One region of the Kribbella sp. NPDC050470 genome, then DNA from elsewhere that is predicted to be linked to it. Evidence: riboswitches for the same ligand, from Rfam matches in the RefSeq annotation. Region 1 holds a riboswitch; the other holds the start of a gene.
What was found. Region 1 has a riboswitch for FMN ahead of ribD (bifunctional diaminohydroxyphosphoribosylaminopyrimidine deaminase/5-amino-6-(5-phosphoribosylamino)uracil reductase RibD). Riboswitches for the same ligand answer to the same signal wherever they lie in the genome.
Positions count from the first base shown of each region.

Region 2: another riboswitch for FMN. It lies ahead of ribB (3,4-dihydroxy-2-butanone-4-phosphate synthase); the one in region 1 lies ahead of ribD (bifunctional diaminohydroxyphosphoribosylaminopyrimidine deaminase/5-amino-6-(5-phosphoribosylamino)uracil reductase RibD).

Region 1 is NZ_JBITHV010000012.1:354,413-364,503, forward strand. It holds gene ACIBGM_RS35280 (hypothetical protein) at 1-514, opposite strand, end outside; gene ACIBGM_RS35285 (VWA domain-containing protein) at 699-2,768, shown strand; gene ACIBGM_RS35290 (hypothetical protein) at 3,332-4,012, opposite strand; gene ACIBGM_RS35295 (CGNR zinc finger domain-containing protein) at 4,049-4,561, shown strand; gene ACIBGM_RS35300 (protein kinase) at 4,718-6,100, opposite strand; gene ACIBGM_RS35305 (MFS transporter) at 6,261-7,406, shown strand; FMN riboswitch at 7,464-7,597, shown strand; gene ribD (bifunctional diaminohydroxyphosphoribosylaminopyrimidine deaminase/5-amino-6-(5-phosphoribosylamino)uracil reductase RibD) at 7,721-8,749, shown strand; gene ACIBGM_RS35315 (riboflavin synthase) at 8,750-9,361, shown strand; gene pnuC (nicotinamide riboside transporter PnuC) at 9,358-10,026, shown strand; gene ACIBGM_RS35325 (bifunctional 3,4-dihydroxy-2-butanone-4-phosphate synthase/GTP cyclohydrolase II) at 10,028-10,091, shown strand, end outside.
Region 2 is NZ_JBITHV010000004.1:82,861-92,951, forward strand. It holds gene ACIBGM_RS12350 (carbohydrate ABC transporter permease) at 41-937, shown strand; gene ACIBGM_RS12355 (sugar phosphate isomerase/epimerase family protein) at 971-1,966, shown strand; gene ACIBGM_RS12360 (transketolase) at 1,963-2,955, shown strand; gene ACIBGM_RS12365 (transketolase C-terminal domain-containing protein) at 2,952-3,920, shown strand; gene ribB (3,4-dihydroxy-2-butanone-4-phosphate synthase) at 3,904-4,524, opposite strand; FMN riboswitch at 4,628-4,761, opposite strand; gene ACIBGM_RS12375 (DUF4038 domain-containing protein) at 4,814-6,313, shown strand; gene ACIBGM_RS12380 (sugar-binding transcriptional regulator) at 6,321-7,310, shown strand; gene ACIBGM_RS12385 (threonine/serine exporter ThrE family protein) at 7,310-8,662, shown strand; gene ACIBGM_RS12390 (DUF4185 domain-containing protein) at 8,670-10,091, opposite strand, start outside.

The sequences.
Region 1 (10,091 bases):
CACCGGCTATCTGCCCGGCCGCACCACCTGCCTGCCCGCCTGCACCACCCGCACCGGCTACCTGCCCGGCTGCACCGCCCGCACCGGCGACCTGCGAGCCCGGACCAGCGACCTGGCCGGCTGCGCCAGCGACCTCCCCGGTCGCACGACCCGCCTCCCCGGGCGCACCGGTCCCTGCCCTCGGCAGGTGGGCCGTGTCTGAGCGCGTGAAGGCACCGGTGGTACCGCGGATCGCGTCGAGCTCCGCCGCGATGTCGTACTCCGCGACCTCCCCGATCATCGCCAGATGGGCAAGGTCGTCGAGCGCCTTGAGTCGCGAGACCACCGCCGGGTTGCCGATCTTCACCCGCTGCGCGCTCATCAGCTGCGACAGCATCGGCGCGGACATCCCGATCACCTGCGCGACGCCGCCTTGCGTCAGCCCGAGCGGCCCGACCACCCGACGGACGAGCTCGCCGAGCGGCTCGCCGTACAGCTCGGTCTGCTGCTGCAGGTTGTGCGCTGTCTGATCCATGCCTGTGATCCCTCCAGCCGCCGCTCGGTAGCGACTGCAAACCATCTTCGCAGTTGCGAACACAGATTTCCAGTCGATCCCACCGGCTGTGGATAGTCTCAGCTCAGGGCTGGTCGAAAATGAGTTGACATTTGCGATTGCAAACTGCGAGAGTTTGCGGCAGCGAATCTCACTGGAGGAAACGATGACGGCTCTGCAGCGACACCGCCGCCCCGCGGTGTGGGCGATCCTCGCCATCACGCTGACCGCCCTACTGGCCGGCCTGACGACCGGATCTGCGTACGCCGACCCGGAGCCAGGCAACAGCAAGCTGGTCCTGGTGCTCGACTCGTCCGGCTCGATGAAGGAGCCGGCCGGCGACGGTCAGACCAAGATCGTCGCCGCACGGACGGCTCTCGGCCGCGTGGTGACCAAGCTACCGGCGGAGGCCGAGGTTGGCCTGCGGGTGTACGGCGCGACGGTCTTCAAGCGCAGCCAGCCCGGCGCGTGCACGGACACCCAGCTGACGGTGCCAATCGGGACGAACAACCGGCCGCAGTTGCAGGCCGCGATCGCGAAGTACAAGCCGTACGGCGAGACCCCGATCGGCTACGCGCTGCAGCAAGCCGCCAAGGACCTCGGTCCGGACGGCCGGCGCACGATCGTGCTCGTCTCCGACGGCGAGGCGACCTGCGCGCCGGATCCGTGCGAGGTGGCGCGATCGATCGCCAAGCAGGGCATCGACCTGAAGATCGACGTCGTCGGCTTCCGCGTCGGTGGGAACGCCCGCAGCCAGCTGCAGTGTGTCGCCCGTGAGGGGCGCGGCGACTACTACGACGCCGACTCGACGATCGACCTCGAGGCCGGCCTGGACCGCCTGTCCACCCGAGCGTTCCGCCCCTTCCGCATCTCCGGTACGCCGATCGTCGGTGGCCCGCAGCAGGAAGGCGCTCCGGTGGTTGCCCCAGGCCACTACTCGGACACGTTCGGCGGCGACGAGACCGCCAAGTACTACCTGATCAAGCGCAGCATCAAGGGCTCGACCTTGCGAGCCGGAGTGAGCTTCCGGCGCATCCCCGGCGAAGAGCTGGTGATCCAGGCGGAGGTGAAGCTCAAGACCCTTGGCGGCGACCAGTGCGGCTGGAGCTACCCGCGGGTGTTCGGCAGCGACCAGGGCCTGGCGACCGGCACTGCCTCGACTTGGTCGGACTGGCAGGAGGAGTGTGCGGATTCCGACCAGATGGTGCTGACCGTCTCTCCGGGCAAGGACTACCGCGAGCTCAAGGGTGTGCCGTTCGAGCTGCGGGTCGACGAGGAGCCGCCGGTGACCTCGACGACGAACCTGCCCGATGAGGCCGGCGATCCGGTGTGGACCCAGATGCCCGGCTCGACTCCGCGCGAGATCATCCCCGGATCGAGCTTCCCGGACGCTCCGTTGCTCGAGGCTGGCAGCTACAAGACGACGATCATGCCGGGTGAGCTTCAGCTGTACCGCGTGAAGGCCGACTGGGGTCAGCGGATCCAGGCCCAGTTCACGGTGCCCAAGCTCGGCGCGGCGACCAGTAAGGCGCTGGGTGGCATTCGCTACCTGGACACGGCGCTGATCTCCCCGATCGGCGAGGACGTGTACTCCGTGTTCGCGAAGAACGTGCCGGGTGGAGCGGGCAAGCGCGGGGTGCTGTCCAAGGATGGCGTGATCCAGGCGCTCACCACCAAGGAGATCCGCTACCTGAACCGCAACGGCGCCAACAACCAAGACACCGGTACCTCGATGCCGGGCGAGTACTACGTCGCCGTCTCCCTGACCCGCAAGGACAACGACCGAGCCTTCACCGTCCCGCTCACCCTGACCGTCGGCGTGGTCGGCACACCTGGCACCGGCAAACCCGAGTACGTAGATGGCGCGACCCCGGTGGCCGGGACCTCAGTCACCCCCACACCCACCGCCACCCCGACCGCCACCGGCACCGAATCCGGCAACACCCCTCAGGCCGGCGGTCCCACCCAAGGCAAGGCGCCCACCACCGACACCACCCCGGTAGCCCTGATCGCCGGCCTCTCCGGCGGCGGCGCAGTCCTCCTCGTAGTTGGAGCTCTGGCCCTCCTCCGCCTCCGCCGCAAACCAGCCATCACCCAACCCAGCGCCACTGCCTGGCACCCGGCCCCCCAGCAGTACCCCAACCAAGCCGGCCACCCCAACCAGGGCGGCCACCCAAGCCAGGGCAGCCACCCCAACCAGGGCGGCCAACCACAGTCCCAGCCGCCGTACAACTAACCACCCCACCAGAGCCCGGGCCCAAAGCCCGGGCTCTGTCCACGTCAGCCCCGCCCACTCCTCACCGCCAGCCGCCATCGATCGCCCACAACCCGAGCATGAAGTGATCCCGCGGCATCTCCCCGCAGCAACCAACCCCACCGACCGACCAGCCGACCGACCCAGCTTCCACCGCCTGCTCGTGGCGATCGGCTCGCGTCTCACCTGCCGGTGATCACAGGCCGCCTCGCCAGTCGTACGACGAATCCGCCGGTCGAACGGCTGGCCGACTCAGCTTCCGTCGCCCGTCTCCTGGCGATCATCACGCGTCGACCGCCGTACAACCGACCCCGTCGTCCGGGCTGTCGGCCGATCTGGCTTACATCACTCGTGCCCCCGGGATCGCAGCCCGGCTTACCAGTCGTGCGACCTCCTGCCGGTCGAATAGCCGGCCGACTCAGGTCCCGTCGCCCGAAGCGCTGGCGACCACAGTCCGGTGTCAGTAGTCGCGCGGCCAAGCCCGCCGGTCGGACGGTTGGTCGAGCGGGAGTCGAGGCTTGTCGTGCTTGCTCGGGGTGGTGGGGTTAGCTGTCGGGGTGGAGCCAGGGGATTCGGAGTTTTTGGGCGGCTGGGCGGAAGGTTTGGGTTAGGTCGGCGCGTTCGGGGTCGTCCTGGGGGAGATCTTCGGCGAGGGTGGCTTGGGCGGCGACTGTTTGGGGGCGGGCGCCGAGGGCGGCGCGTAGGTGGAGGGATCGGCGGAGCATGGCGATTCGTTCGGTGGGCTCCTTGAGATGTGCGAGGTGCCGGATGATGTACGACTCGAGGTAGCAGTCGTTGGTTTTCGTTGCGATGTCTAGGGCTGTCCCGTAGCGCCGGAGGGCGCCGTCCGGGTCGTCGTCGATGTTGTCCAGCAGGACGCCCCAGTGGTACTCGGCCCAACCTCGCTGCTTCTCGTTGCCGGTCTCGACCGCTGCGCGGTAGCCGGCCTCGGCCACGGCGCGGTCGTCGGCGCGCGGGTGGTGGCGGAACAGCAGGCGGCTGTAGGCCATTCGTGCCGTGAGCAATTGTGCTGTCGGTGATGCGGGATCGAGTGCCGCGACTGCTTTCTCGGCCTCCTCATGGTGCTCGATCTGGAAGAACCAGCGGTCTACGGCGATCTCGGCGCGCAGTTCGGGATCGGCGTCCGGGCCCAAGGTGGCGAGGGCGGCATCCCACTCGCCGAGCAGGTGCAGGCGCCGGGCGATGTAGGTGTCATCGGCTAGCATGACGCCTACCATAAGAATCGTGATGTAGGTGGTCAAGTGTCTTACGGTGACTACATCGGGAACGTGACGCGGCTGGCTGTCGAGCTGGCCAACACGGGCACGCTCGATCAGGACGGCGAACTGGTGGCTGCGTTCTTCGCAGAGCACGAGATCACGCCGCCGCCGGACGGCGAGTACGGCGAACTGCCTGAGCTCGTGCGGACGGCGCTGGCGCAGTCTGTCGATGGTGGCGCTCCCGATGCCGTGCATCGCTTGCTGCGTGAGTACCCGCCGGATATGCACTTGTCTGATCACGACGGCGGCTGGCACGTGCACTTCAGTCGCAACGGCACTCCGGCCAGGCGCTGGGTCGGTCAGTTGGTTGCCGCCAAGCTCGCCTTGGTTGCTGCGGGGGATCCGTCGGTGACGCTCGGGCGGTGCGCGGCGGCGGAGTGCGGCAACTACTTCGTGGATCAGTCACGGAACCGGACACGGCGGTTTTGCTCCAACCCGTGTGCGAGTCGGACGACGGTCGCGGCGTACCGGGCTCGGGCGGCGAAGGAGTCCTAGCAGGTCTGCTCTGGAGTCGCAGGGGCTGCTCTGGAGTCGCCGACAGGTTGATCGCGCGGCCAAGGCTGGGCTAGGGCCGCGGCCACGCTGAGGATCGTCACCTGCCTGGCGGGACGTGAGCTGCGGGCGGTGCTGAGTGCGTGCCGGGTCTGTGGGTTAGTTCAGGAGGAGCCAGGCGGCGGTGGCTAGGAGTGCTAGTCCGCCTGTGAGGCTCAGTGAGGCGAGCCAGACCAGTGGGCGGTTTCGGGGGCGAGTGCCTTGCGTTGGGGTGACAGTGGGCGAGGCGGGGGTGCTGGGCGCGGTGGCGGTTGCTGGCGAGGCGGGCGTGCCGGGGGATGTGGAGGTGCTGTGCGGGGCGGGGGAGCCGTGCGGGGCGGGGGAGCTGGGGGATGCGGGGGTGCTGTGCGGGGCGGTGGTGGTGGAGCTGGAGCCGGTGGGGGAGCTGGAGGTAGTGGGGGATGGGGCTGCGGGGTCCGTGGGGTGGCTTTGGGTGGAACTGGGTCTGGCGGGGTTGGGGTTGGTGGTGGCTGCGGACGCGGTTGGTGTGGGTGCGGCGGTGGGGTGGGGGGACGGTGGTGAGGTGAGGTGTATGGCGGCCGTGTGAGTTGGTGCTGCCGGCTGATGGTCGGTGTTGGTTGGGGATGGGGTTGCGGGTGAGGGGGTGCCGGCGGGCGCTGAGGGCTTGGGCGCGGGGCCGGTGGGGGTCCAGGGGGGTGGGAGGGGTGGGAGTTGGTCGAAGACTTCGGGGGAGTCGGGGTGGGTGGACCAGGGAGCGGTGTTGGCGGGTGGGAGGGCGCCGGACTCGGCCAGGAGACGGCCGGCGGCGTGGGCTGTGGTGGGGCGGTGGGTGGGGTCGGTCGCCGTACTGCGGTGGATGAAGTCGGCGAGGGGGCCTTCGACGGGTGGGAGTTTGCCGTCGGGGCCGGGGCGTTCGCCGGTGAGGAGTTCGGCGGCGACGGCGCCGACGGTGTAGAGGTCCTGGCGCGGGTCGGGGTCGGCGCCGGCGAGTTGTTCGGGGGCGAGGTAGCCGGGGGTGCCGAGGATCGTGCTGTGGCGGGTCATGCGTGGTTCGTCGAGCAGGCCGGCGATGCCGAAGTCGGACAGGCGCAGGTGCGGGCGGCCCTCGCCGGTGGCGTCGAGGAGGAGGTTGGCGGGCTTGAGGTCGCGGTGTACGACGCCGGCCGCGTGTACTGCGGACAGGCCGTGCAGGAGTTGGTCGAGCAGTACGGCGACGTACGACGTCGGCAGCGGGCCGTGGTCGCCGAGCAGAGTCGCTACCGAGCCGCCGCGGACGAGGTCCATCGCGAACACGACCTTGTCGTCGTCGGCCGCCCAGCCGTGCGGTGCCACCACGTGTGGGTGGTCGATGCGCAGCGACTGTTCCCGGACGAACCGCAGCAGCGTCGCGGCGTCGTGCTGGCCGAGTACCTTAGCCGCCACGTACGCCGACCGTCGCAGGTCCCACGCCCGCCAGACCGAGCCCATTCCACCGGTCCCGATCAGGTCGATCAGCCGGTACCGCCCCGCAAACGCCTCCACCGGCAAGAACCTACCGCCCCACCAGTCGACCCATCGACCGCGCTCGAGGACGCATGCAGGCGGGGTAATCGGGAGGCGGGGGTGGGGGTGGGGTGGTGGAATGGGGTGAGTGAGGGACTCCAGGGTTGTGGCCGCACCGGGGGTGGGGGTTCGGCGGGTTGTGGCGGCGTTGGCTGTCACGACGACGGTGGGGTACGGGGTGCTCACGTATGCGTTCAGCGTGTTGCTGGGGCCGATGTCGCGGGAGTTGGGGATCTCGACGACGACCGCGGTGGGGGCGTCGACGGTGGCGGTGCTGGTGACCGGGGTGATGTCGATTCCGGTGGGGCGGTGGCTGGACGCCCGGGGTGGGCGCGCGTTGATGACGACCGGGTCGGTGCTGGCGGCGGTCGCCGTACTGGGGTGGTCGCAGGTCCAGAACACAGTCCAGTTGTACGGCGTCTTCGTGGGGATCGGGATCGCGTCGGCGATGGTGCTCTACCCGCCTGCGTTCGCGGTGGTGGTTGCCGTGGCGAGGCCGGAGTCGCGGACCAAGGCGATCCTCACGATCACGCTGGTCGGTGGGCTGGCGAGCTCGATCTTCATCCCGTTGACCGGGTGGCTGGAGCACGCGCGTGGGTGGCGGGGAGCGTTGGTCGTCCTTGCTGGTCTGGTGGCCGTGATCGCGATTCCGCTGCATGCGTTCGCGGTACGGCGGAGCATGCCGCGGCTCGCGCCGGGACAGCCGAAGGGATCGCCGCGGCGGGTGCTCAAGGACGCCGGGTTCTGGGTGCTCGCCGGCTCCTTCGTCGTACATAGTGCGGCCTTGGCCGTGATCTCGGTCCACCTGGTGCTGTACCTGATCAGCCTCGGCCACCGACCGGCGACAGCGGCGACGCTCGCCGGGTTGCTGGGGCTGCTGTCGGTGACCGGACGGATCGTCGCCAGTGTCTCGGCCCGGTGGTTGCCGATGGCCACCATCACGGCCTGCGTCCTGACCGTGCAGGGCGTGGCCATCTCGTTGCTGCCGGTAGTGGGTCAGCAGATCGGCGGGGCGGTCGTCTGCCTGACGCTGTTCGGGCTCGGGTTCGGGGTGTCGTCGATCGCGACGCCGGCGATCCTGCTCGACCGGTACGGCGCCGACGGGTTCGGCACCATCTCCGGGATCCTGACCACGCCGGTCACGATCGCGAAGGCAGTCGGGCCGCTGGGTGGCGCGGCGCTGGCCGAGGCATTCGGGTACCGGCCGCTCATCCTGACCGTCGCGGCGGCCTGTCTGACCGCCGCGGCCGGGCTCGCCGTCACGCAGCGGATGCCCAGGATGTGACCTGGGTCCTGGCCCGCTGGACCAGTGGTGGCACACTTGAAGTACGAGTGAACCCACTCGCGTGCTCCGGGGTCGGTGTAATTCCGAGCCGGCGGTGACAGTCCGCGACCCGGCCGCAGCAGTCGAGCGGCCGGTTGACCTGGTGGAATTCCGGGACCGACGGTGAAAGTCCGGATGGGAGGCGCACGCGATCGGCGGGTGCGCTCTGACGTTCGGCAACGCGACCCACAAGGTCGACGCGACCCCGGACGGCAGTGCGTGTGCGCCGGTTGTCACGAACCCCGGAGTGCGTCCGTGACAACGAGGGACCGTGAGTGAACAACGCTTCGCCGATCGACGTCGCCTGGATGCGGCGTGCGGTCGAGTTGGCCGCCAAGGGCATCGGTAGCACGCACCCGAACCCGGTGGTCGGCTGTGTCATCACCGGCCGCGACGGGCATCCGGTCGGTGAGGGATTCCATGCCGTTGCCGGTGGCCCCCATGCCGAGGTCGAGGCGCTGGCCATGGCCGGCGAGCGGGCCCGCGGCGGTACCGCGTACGTGACGCTCGAGCCGTGCAACCACACCGGCCGGACCGGTCCGTGTGCCGACGCGTTGATCGAGGCCGGTGTCGCCCGCGTGGTGTACGCCGTACCGGATCCGAACCGGCAGGCCGCCGGCGGCGCCGAGAAGCTGCGGAACAAGAACATCGTGGTCACCGAGGGCGTGCTGCGGGACGAGGCGGAGGCGGTCAACCACGTGTGGCTGCACAGCGTCCGGATGGGCCGCCCGTTCGTCACCTGGAAGTTCGCCACCACCCTGGACGGGCGGTCGGCCGCCCCGGACCGGACCAGCCGGTGGATCACCGGGCCGATCGCGCGCGCCGACGTACACCGGAAGCGCGCCGAGTGCGACGCGATCGCGGTCGGCACCCAGACGGTGCTGGACGACGACCCAGAGCTGACGGTCCGCGACGAGCACGACGTACCGGCGGCCCGGCAGCCGCTGCGGGTCGTGGTCGGCGACCGGGAGATCCCGGAGACCGCGCAGGTCCGCAACGACCGCGCGGAGACGCTGATCCTGCCGACGCACGACCCGGCCGAGGTACTGCGCCAACTCGACGACCACCACATCCGGCACCTCTGGCTCGAGGGCGGCCCGACGCTGGCCGCCGCCTTCCTGCGCGCCCAGTTGGTCGACCAGATCGTCGCGTACGTCGCCCCGGCCGTGCTCGGCTCCGGGTACGCCGCGATCGGCGACCTCGGCGCGGAATCGATCGACCACCTTCGGCGGTTCAAGCTAGCGGACGTCACCCGTCTCGGCGACGACGTCCGGCTGACCCTGACTCCTCTTGGAGGGAAGTAGATGTTCACCGGCATCATCGAAGAACTCGGCGCCGTCGAGTCGCTGGACCTGCTGGACGGAGACGCCGCCCGGCTCACCATCAGGGGCCCGAAGGTGACCGAGGACGCCGGCCACGGCGACTCGATCGCGGTCAACGGCTGCTGCCTCACGGTGATCGAGCACGGTGACGGCGTCTTCACCGCCGACGTGATGCGCGAGACCCTGCAGCGGACGAGCCTGGGCAGCCTGGACAAGGGCTCGAGCGTCAACCTCGAGCGTGCGGTCACGGCCCACGCCCGGCTCGGTGGGCACATCGTCCAGGGCCACGTGGACGGCACCGGCACGATCGCGAGCCGGACGCCGGGCGAGCACTGGGAGGACGTCCGGGTCGCGACCACGCCCGAGATCCTCAAGTACGTCGCCGAGAAGGGCTCGATCGCCATCGACGGCGTCTCGCTGACCGTCACCGACGTGGACGACGCGACCGGCAGGTTCGGCGTCAGCCTGATCCCGACCACGCTCGAGCTGACCGTGCTCGGCCGCAACCAGGTCGGCGACACCGTGAACCTCGAGGTCGACGTGATCGCCAAGTACGTCGAGCGGCTGCTCACCGCCAAGGGAGTGGACCGGTGATCGACTGGTTGCTGCACTCTGAGGTGGAGATCGCCGGCTCGCCGGTGCTCGTCCGCGAGATCGTCGGCAACGTGTTCGGCCTGGGCAGCGCCCTGTTCGGGATGCGCCGGCTGGTCGCCGCCTGGCCGGTCGGCATCGTCGGCAACGTCCTGCTGTTCACCGTCTTCGTCGGCGGGATCTTCGACACGCCGCAGGACAAGGACCTCTGGGGCCAGGCCGGTCGCCAGGTGTTCTTCGCGCTGGTCAGCCTCTACGGCTGGTACCGCTGGTACCAGACCCGGCACGGCGGCGCCGGCAAGGCGGTGCAGCCGCGCTGGGCGACCACCCGCGAGCGGTTCGAGCTGCTCGGGTTCGCGGTCGTCCTGTACGCGATCTCGTACTTCGTCCTGCGCGAGCTCGGCTCGTGGGGACCGCAGTGGGACGCGTGGATCCTGACCGGGTCGATCCTGGCGACGTACGGGATGGCCCGCGGATTCGTCGAGTTCTGGCTGATCTGGATCGCCGTCGACGTGGTCGGCGTACCGCTGCTGATCCAGGCGAAGTTCTACCCGTCGGCGACGATGTACATCGTCTACGGGCTGTTCTGTGTCGTCGGGTTCGCCTCCTGGTGGCGGATCCAGAACCGGGAGCGCACCGTGGCTCCGGAACCAGTGGTGGTGGGCTGACATGGGTGACGTGCTGAAACTCGACACGATCGAGCACGCGATCGAGGAGATCCGGGCCGGACGGC
Region 2 (10,091 bases), on a different contig from region 1:
CTTCGCTCCCTCCGTTCCTCAGTCCAGGCCGGGAGGCCCCATGACCTCGATCGCACCCGTGCGGGTCGACGCGCCCGTCGTACTGCAGCAGACCGAGCCGGTCAGCCAGGAGCCGAAGGGCCGCAAGGGCCTGGTCATCACGCTGGTGCTCGTCGTGGTGGCGCTGTTCTGGATCTCGCCGCTGGCGTTGCTGGTGATCACCGCGGTCCGGCCGCTGTCGGACTTCATCGGCAACGGGCCGCTGTCCTGGCCGGACCAGTTCACCTGGTCGAACTTCAAGGACGCCTGGGGGATCGGCAACTTCGCCACCACCTACCGCAACAGCGCGCTGCTGGCGCTGATCAAGGTGCCGCTCGGCGTGCTGATCGCGGCGATGCTCGGGTTCGCGCTGGCCAAGCTGCGGATGAAGTTCCGCACCACCGTGATGTTCTCGGTGTTCCTCGGGCTGACCATCCCGATCTACATCACCATCGTCCCGGTGTTCATCATGATGCGTCAGGCCGGCGCGACCGACAGCATCTTCGGGCTGATCGGGCCGTACCTGGCCTTCGGCATCCCGTTCGAGGTGCTGGTGCTGCAGTCGTTCTTCCGGCAGATCCCGGACGAGATCATCGAGGCCGCCAAGGTCGACGGCGCCGGCGACTGGCGGGTGTTCTTCACGATCGTGCTCCCGCTGTCCCTGCCGGCGCTGGTCACGGTCGCGATCCTGGACGCGGTGGCGACCTGGAACGAGTTCCTGTTCGCGCTGATCCTGCTGAACTCCGACGCCAACAAGACGATCCCGGTCGGACTGCTCAACTTCCAGGGCCAGTTCGCCAACAACAACACCGGTCTCGCGGCGGGCATCCTGATCGCCGTGGTGCCGATCCTGATCGCGTACACCCTCCTGCAGCGCTGGATCGTCGGCGGCCTCACCGCCGGCTCTCTCAAGGGCTGACCGAAACCGCCCCACACGAAGGAGTAACCACCAATGACTGACATGCCGGTCTTCGGCGCAGGTATCTGGCACTTCGCGACGTACAAGGACCGCTACGCCACCGACGGGTACGGCGACCCGGTCGGCCTGCTCGAGCAGATCGACCGGGCCGGCGCCGTCGGCGACCTGTCCGTCGTCGACCTGAACTGGCCGTTCGCCGGGTACGACGGGGCGCTCGACGAGGTCAAGGAGGCACTGAAGCGCAACAACCTGAAGGCGATCGCGATCACCCCGGAGATCTACACCCGCGACTTCGTCAAGGGATCCTTCACCAACCCCGATCCCGGCGTCCGCAAGCAGGCGCTGGAGCTGATGCACAACGCCACCGAGCTGGCCAAGGACCTGGGCTGCTCGTACGTGAAGCTCTGGCCCGGTCAGGACGGCTGGGACTACCCGTTCCAGGTGGACTACCGCGACATCTGGAACCTCGCGCTGGACGGCCTGAAGGAGCTCGTCTCCGCGCACCCGGACATCAACTTCGTGATCGAGTACAAGCCGCGCGAGCCGCGGGTGAAGATCATCTTCCCGAACGTCGCCCGGACGCTGCTCGGGATCGAGAAGATCGGCCTGCCGAACCTCGGCATCCTGCTCGACTTCGGCCACTCGCTGTACGGCCAGGAGACGCCGGCCGACGCCGCCCAGCTGGCGATCGACTACAACCGGCTGTTCGCGATCGACGTGAACGACAACCTGCGCGGCTGGGACGACGACATGGTGGTCGGCTCGGTGCACCTGGTCGAGACGTTCGAGTTCTTCCACACGCTGCGCAAGAACAACTGGGAGGGTGTCTGGCAGCTGGACCAGTTCCCGTTCCGCGAGGACAGCGTCGAGGCGGCCAAGCAGGCGATCCGGTTCCTCAAGGCGGTGCACCACGCGCTCGACGTACTTGACGACGAGGCGTTGGCCGCGGCGCAGGCGTCGCACGACGCGCTGGCCGCGCAGAAGCTGGTGCAGAAGGTGCTCCTGAGTTCGATGGCGGAGCTCGCATGACACTGACCGTCGAACACACCACGATGCCGGTGCTCGGGCGGCTGCCGATCCACAGCAGCCGGGCCGAGCAGGTGGCGCACATCGCCGAGGCGGCCCGGCAGATCCGGATCCAGGACCTCAAGCTGGTCCACCACGCAGGCGCCGGCCACATCGGCGGTGACTTCTCCGCCATCGACATCCTGGCCACCCTGTACGGCGCGGTGCTCGACATCACGCCGGACACGGTGACCGCGCACGAGCGCGGCCGGTTCATCCTGAGCAAGGGCCACGTCGCCGGGGCGCTCTACACCACGCTGGCGGCCTTCGGGTTCCTGCCGGTCGACGAGCTCGCCACCTTCCTCAAGCCCGAGTCGGCCCTGAACGGGCATCCGAACCGGAACAAGGTCGCCGGGGTCGAGGCGAACACCGGTCCGCTCGGCCACGGGCTGCCGGTCGCGGTCGGGCATGCGCTGTCGGCCAAGCTGGACGTGTCGATGCGCCGGACCTACGTGCTGGTCGGTGACGGCGAGCTGCAGGAGGGCAGCAACTGGGAGGCGATGATGGCGGCCTCGCAGTACCAGCTGGACCGGCTGACCGTGATCGTCGACCGGAACCGGCTCCAGCAGGGCGCCACCACGAAGGAGACCAACGACCTGGACCCGCTGCCGGAGAAGGCGATGGCGTTCGGGTTCGCGGTGGTGGAGGTGAACGGTCACGACCACGGCGAGCTGCTCGACGTGCTGTCTGCCGTACCCTTCCGGCCCGGCAAGCCGACCTTCGTGATCGCCCACACGCACAAGGGGCACCCGATCTCGTTCATGAGCAACAACGTCGCCTGGCACCACCGGGTGCCGGACGCGGCGGAGTTCCAGCAGGCGCTGACCGAGCTGGAGGCTGTTGTTCCCGGATACACCAAGGAGCTTCCAATGACCGAGCGAAGCGAGGGCATCATCAAGCACAGCCGGCCTCGTGTCTCATCCGCGCCCGGAGCGAAGCGAGGACGCGGATGAGCATGGTCGAGACTGCCTCGATCGCCGACCAGCCGCGGTACGACTGCCGGGACGCGTACGTCGAGACGCTCGCCGAGCTCGCGCACGCGGACCACCGGATCGTCGGGGTGGTGAACGACTCGGTCGGGTCCAGCAAGCTGAACAGCTTCCGCAAGGCGTTCCCGGACCGGTTGATCAACGTCGGGATCGCCGAGCAGGACATGGTCGGGGTCGCGTCCGGCCTGGCCAACGGCGGCCGGATCCCGTTCGTCTCGGCCGCGTCCTGCTTTCTGACCGGCCGCGCGCTGGAGCAGATCAAGGCGGACGTCGCCTACTCGAACACCAACGTGAAGCTCTGCGGGATGAGCCCGGGCGTCGCGTACGGCGAGCTCGGCCCGACGCACCACTCGATCGAGGACATCGCCTGGTTGCGGGCGATCTCCAACCTGACCGTGATCGTGCCGGCCGACCCGATCGAGACCGCGGCGGCGCTGCGCTGGGCGGCGGCCTCGGACGGGCCGGTGTTCATCCGGGTCAGCCGGATGAGCGTGCCGAAGGTGTACGCCGACGACTACGAGTTTCGGATCGGCAAGGCGATCACGGTCCGGGCCGGTGACGACGTGACGCTGATCAGCAACGGGACGGTGCTGTGGCGGGCGCTGGCCGCGGCCGAGCAGCTCGCCACCGAAGGGATCTCGGCCCGGGTGCTGTCGATGCCGACGGTGAAGCCGCTCGACGTCGAGGCCGTGGTCGCGGCCGCGCGGGAGACGGCCGGAATCGTCACCGCGGAGGAGGCAGTGTCCGGCGGCGGCCTCGGCGGTGCGGTGGCGGAGACCGTCGTACAGCAGCACCCGGCGCGGGTGTCGATCCTCGGGATCCCCGAGTTCGCGCCCACGGGGTCGGCCGGGTACCTGCTGGACCGCTACGGGCTCTCGCCGGACGGCATCGCGGACGCCGCGCGCCGGCTGCTCAAGCCAAGTAGCTGACCAGGTCGGCGATCGAGATCATCGCGAAACCGTGAGTGTCGGCGAACGCGCGCAGGTCGGGCCCGGTCATCAGGGTGCCGTCGTCGTTCATCAGTTCGCCGATCACTCCGACCGGCGGCAGCCCGGCCAGCCGGACGAGCTCGACCGTGGCCTCGGTGTGACCGGGCCGCTGCCGGACACCGCCCTGCACTGCCCGCAACGGGAGGATGTGACCGGGCCTGATCAGGTCCGTGGGCTGCGCCGCCGGATCGGCCAGCACGCGGACCGTCCGGGCCCGGTCGGCGGCCGAGATGCCGGTCCCGACCCCGCTGCTCGCGTCGACCGAGACCGTGTACGCGGTCCGCAGGCTGTCCTGGTTGTCCGGCACCATCAGCGGCAGCTCGAGCCGGTCGAGGATCTCCGGTGCGGCGGGTGCGCAGACGTAGCCGCTGGTGTGCCGGACCAGCAGCGCCATCAGCTCGGGGGTCGCCAGGCTCGCGGCGAAGGTCAGGTCGCCCTCGTTCTCGCGGTCCTCGTCGTCGACGACCACGACCGGCCGTCCCAGGGCGAGCTCGTCGATGGCGCGCCGGACGGTGTCCAGCCGGGTCTTGGTCGCGGTGCTCACGGTCGTTGTCCTCTCGGCGTGAAACTGGCGCCGTACTCCGGGGCAACGACAAGCTCCGCGGGCACCACGGCAGCAAACGCCGACAGCGCACCGCGAAGACCTGCCACGTGCGTCTTCCCATCCGGACTTTCACCGTCGGTCCCGGAGTTCCACCGGGTCAACCGCATCTCCTTGCGGACATGCGGGTCGCGGACTGTCACCGCCGGCTCGGAATTTCACCGACCCCAGAGCACGTGTGGTCTTGCTGTTCGCCGCTCAGTCTATCCGTCACAACCACCCTTGGAGTGTCATGTCCATCTCAGTCTGGCGTGCAGTCGAGCTGACGCTGACGCGCAACCACGAGGAGCCGTACGCCGCCGAGGAGTGGGCCGACTTCGAGCACGAGAGCGGCCTCCGGCTGCGGCGGCCCGCGTTCTGGGACGGCGGTGACACCTGGCGGGTCCGCTTCGCCGCGCCGTCGCCCGGCCGGTGGACCTGGACGAGCGGCTCAGACAGCGGCGAGCTCGACGTGGAACCGGCTGATCCCGGGCAGGACGACCCGTTCTACGCACGCGGCTTCTGGCGGATGTCGCCCGGCGGTCGCAGCCTGGTGCACGCGGACGGCACGCCAGCCATCCTCGCGGGCGACACCGCCTGGGCGCTGCCCTGGCGAGCGACCCCCGAGCAGGTCCGGGAGTACGCCGCCGACCGGCAGGCGAAGGGGTTCAACGCGGTCCTGCTGATGACCGTGCAGCCGGACATGCGTGCCGTCGGCCCACGCGACCGCACCCAGGACGAAGGCTTCGCGGTCGGCTTCGAGGACCTCCCGGACGGGCACCTCAACCAGCCGAACATCGAGTACTTCCAGTACCTCGACGACCTGCTCCGGATCCTGGTCGAGCACGGGCTGGTCCCGGTGCTCCAGCCTGTCTTCCACGGCTTCGGCTGGAAGGGCCTCGAGGTAGCCGGGCCCGTCGTACCGCCGGAGGAGTATGCCCGCTACTGCCGATACCTGGTCGCCCGGTACGGCGCTCAGCCGGCGATCTACCTGGTCGGCGGGGACGGATCCGGTCGCGAGCCCCAGATCGCCGCCGGCGGGGCCGAGGTGCACGCGACGGACTGCTACGAGCAGCCGACCGGCATCCACTACCGCCCGCACATCCACGCGGACGCGCACCAGGATGCGGACTGGCTGGACTTCCAGTGGTGCCAGACGGGTCACAGCGGTGAACACGTCCCCGAGCGGGTTGCGGACATGTGGCGGAACCGGCCCGTCAAGGCGATCGCGAACGGCGAACCGACGTACGAGAACACCGGGCGGACCGGCGTCGGCGCCGGCTGGTGGCAGGGTCACGAGGCGTGGAGCAACCTCTGCGCGGGCGGGACGATGGGCGTCGTCTACGGCGCCGGCAGCCTGTGGCAGTGGAAGCTGCATCCGGACGAGCCGGGGCACGCGGACTTCTTCGCGGCGCCGGGCGCGGGCTGGCGGGAGGCGGTCGGCTTCGAGGGGTCGTCGTACGTCGGTCTGCTCACCAAGATCCTGCGTGGGCTGCCGACGACCGACATGGAGCCGGACTGGACCCGGGTCATCTCCGGCCGGGCGCTGAGCGTGCCGGGCCGGCTGCTGATCATCTACCGCGAGCACGGCGGCCCGGTGCCGGTGTTCGACGACGACGTGCCGCTGCCGTACACGATCATCGACCCCCGCGACGGCTCGGTGGTGGCCGCCGGCAAGCGCGACTCGCCCCGCGACGTCCTCCCCGACCCCGGTGGACAGCCCCGCGTCTACATCTGCCTGGCTGACCTATAGTCGTCGCTTGTTAGGGGGTCTCGACGTGAACAACCGCGCGGTGCGCCAGCCAGGGCTGGACGAGTTGCGGCTGCTGGCGAAGGTGGCCCGGATGTACCACGAGAAGGGCATCCGGCAGCCGAAGATCGCGGCTGAGCTCAACCTGTCCCAGGCGCGGGTGTCGCGGATGCTCAAGCAGGCCGTCGAGGTCGGCATCGTGCACACCGTGGTGACCATGCCGAGCGGCGTGCACAGCGACCTCGAGGACGAGCTCCAGGGCCGGTACGGACTGCGGGACGCGGTCGTCGTCGACACCCTCGGCGTGGCGGACGACGTGCTCCCGGCGCTCGGCTCGGGCGCGGCGGCGTACATCGACATGACGCTCACCGGCGGGCATGTGATCGGTATCTCGTCCTGGAGCGAGACCCTGATCAGCGCCGTCGACCGGATGCCGCGCAAGAGCGTGCCGGTCGTGGACCGGGTGGTGCAGATCGTCGGCGGGCTGGGTGACGCCGCGGTACAGATGCAGGCCACCCGGCTGACCGCCCGGTTCGCCGAGCTGACCGGCGGGATGCCGGTCTACCTGCCCGCCCCGGGCCTGGTCGGCACCCCGGCGGTCCGGCGGGCGATGATGAACGACGTGTCCGTTCGGGACGTTCTGGGCACCTGGGGACAGCTCACCGACGCCCTGGTCGGGATCGGCAGCCTCGAGCCCTCACCGCTGTTGCAGCGCAGTGGGAACGCGGTCGCGGAGGCCGACCAGGACGAGCTGCGCCGGCTCGGCGCGGTGGGCGACGTCTGTTTCCGGTTCTTCGACGAAGAGGGAAAGCACGTGCGCTCGACGTTCGACCAGCGAGTCATCGGGGTGACCGCCAAGGAGCTGCTGGCGGTGCCGCGCCGGATCGGGGTGGCCGGCGGCGACCGGAAGTTCTCCGCGATCCGGGCCGCGCTGCTCGGCGGCTGGGTCAACATCCTGATCACCGACCTGGCGATGGCCAACCGCCTGCTCGACGCCTGATGGATCGCGAGGAGCAGCAAGACGTCTACCGGACGCTCGACCTGGCCCTGCGGGTCGGCGAGGTGCTGCTGTCCAGCGGCGCCGGTACGGCGGACGCGACCGCGACCATCCTCGGCGTCACCGCGGCCGGTGGGCTGCGCGGCTGCGAGGTCGACATCACCTTCACCTCGATGGCGATCTCGTACCAGGCGGCGCCCGACGTCGCGCCCGAGACCCACATCCGCCTGGTCCGCTACCGCTCGCAGGACTTCTCCCGGCTGACCGACGTCGACCGGCTGGTACGGCGACTCGCCCGGGGCGACGTGACCCGGGACGAAGCGAGTCGCGAGCTGGCGCGGCTGACGTCGGCGGGACCGCCGTACCCACGCTGGAGCGCCGTGCTGGCCTGGGGGGTGATGGCCGGTGGCGCGACGTTGCTGCTCGGTGGTGGCTGGCTGATCACGCTGGTCGCGGTCGTCACCGCGATCGTGATCGACCTGAACAACCGGTGGTTCAACCGGCAGCGGTTGCCTGCCTTCTACCAGCAGGTCGCGGGCGCGTTCGTCGCCACCGCGGTCGCGCTGGTCCTGTACGCCGTCCACGCGCCGGTGAAACCGTCCCTGGTCGTTGCCGCAGGCATCATCATGCTGTTGGCCGGGATCGCGCTCACCGGTGCCGTCCAGGACGCGCTCACCGGGTACTACGTGACGGCGGCGGCCCGAAGTTTCGAGGCGATGCTGCTGACCGGCGGGATCATCGCCGGCGTGAGCCTCGGCCTCACGGTGGGGATCAAGCTCGGTCTCAACGTCGGCATCGAGGCGCAGACGATCCAGCTGGCGAACCTGCCGATCATGGTCGGGTCCGGTGCGCTGATGGCGGTCGCGTTCGCGTACGCGTCGTACGCGCCGCTGCGGGTGCTGCTCCCGGTCGCGATCATCGGGGCGCTCGGGTCGCTGGTCTTCACGTTGATGACGCGGGCTTCGTTCGGGCCGGCGTGGTCGACGGCAGCCGCGGCCTTCGTGGTGGGTCTCGGGAGCTACTCGCTGGGTCGGCGTACCGGAGTGCCGCCGCTGGTGGTCGTTGTGTCGGGCACCATTCCGCTGCTGCCGGGACTGACGATCTACAAGGGCCTCTACGAGCTGATGGGACTGGGCAACCTGATCGGCATCGTCAGCCTCGCGACCGCGGTCGCGATCGGTGTCGCCATCGCGTCCGGTGTGATCCTCGGTGAGTACGTCGCCCAGCCGATCCGCCGCGAGGCCCGGCGACTCGAGGATCGCCTCGCCGGGCCACGCCTGGTCGGACCACGCCGTCCGGTCCGTCGCCGGACCGGATCCCGCCGGTCCCGCCGACGGTCTGCTCAGCCTCAGTAGGCCCGCCTTACCTGATCTCCTCCAGTACGACGTCGTCCAGCTGCAGCCAGACGTCCTGGCCGCGGCCGAAGAAGCCGCCGTACAGCTCGATCAGGGACTCACGGCCGGAGTCGAACTCGACGCTGACCTTCTCGTACGCCGGGTGCGCCCCGCCGGACTTCTGCGCGATGGTCTGGCCGCGCAGGGTGCGGACGCCGAGCATCGTCTCGGTGTTGTTCGCCGCGGTGCGCATCCAGGCGGACAGGCGGTAGCGGTGGTGCGGCCGGACGACGACGTTCTGTTGCAGCTGGTGGGTGCCGATCGAGTCCCGGACGTAGGCGTTGTTGGTGCCGCTGTGGCCGAGGTTGGACCGGTCGATGCCGCCCCGGCCGTTGAGCTGCCAGGGTGAGGTCGGCGTACTGCCGGTCTGGTCCTCGAAGCCGGGGTCGCTCACCAGGTTGGTGACCTGGCCGTCGTCGGTGAGCTTGGTGCGCATCAGGAACACGTTGTACGGATCCCACTGCGACATCGTGAAGTAGAGGTCGTCACCGGACGACCACGGGTGCATGTTGGTCCCGTACAGTCCGGGGAAGTCCTTGCCCTTCACAACAACCTGCTCGCCGCTCCACGGACCGGTCAGCGACTTCGACGAGCGCAGTACGACGGATGCCCGCGTCTCGTCCAGGTACATCATCAGCCACTTGCCGACGTGCGCGTTCCACTGCACCGAGACCTCGCTGACCGGGCCGATCGCGATCGGCACCGCCGCGCTCTCCTTCGGCGACCAGGTCCGGCCGTCCCAGTACCGCCAGGCGCTCTTCTGCAGGACCTGCTGCTCCGGGACTCTGGCGATGTGGGCGTTGCCGAAGCGGCCGTTCGGTGTGCCGATCATGTAGACGTAGCCCTGGTCGCGGACCAGGGCCACCATCTGGAAGTTGTTGTCCCACGCCTTGGTGTTCTGCCAGCGTGCGTTCGGGTCCTTGGTCCAGGTCTCACCGTTGTCGTCGGAGTAGGCGAAGCCGGAGTAGTTCGTGAACCAGCTGCCGGCCGGGCCCCAGTAGTTGACCGACATGTACTGCACGTACTGGCGCTTGCCGACCGCGATACCGCCGGTCGGGATGACCGTGTGCTCGTCGCGGTCGACCTTCTTGCAGTCGAGGAACTGCTTGGCGTGGCCGGGACGGTCCTCGGCGGCCGAGTCCAGCGACATCCCGTCGGCCAGGTTGCGGTCCTTGCTGCGGAACAGCAGGTTGCAGCGCCAGTCGATGGTGGCCGGGTCGCCGACACCGCCGCCCGGGCCGGTCCAGCCGCTGCCGTAGCTGTCGCCGAACGCGGTAAGGATCTCCCCGGACCCGTTGTCCCACAGGATGCCGAGGTCGGTCGCCTTCAGGGCGAACCGCGCCTCGGTGTCGTTGATCGACTCCGGGCCGGTCAGTTTGGCGATGCGCTC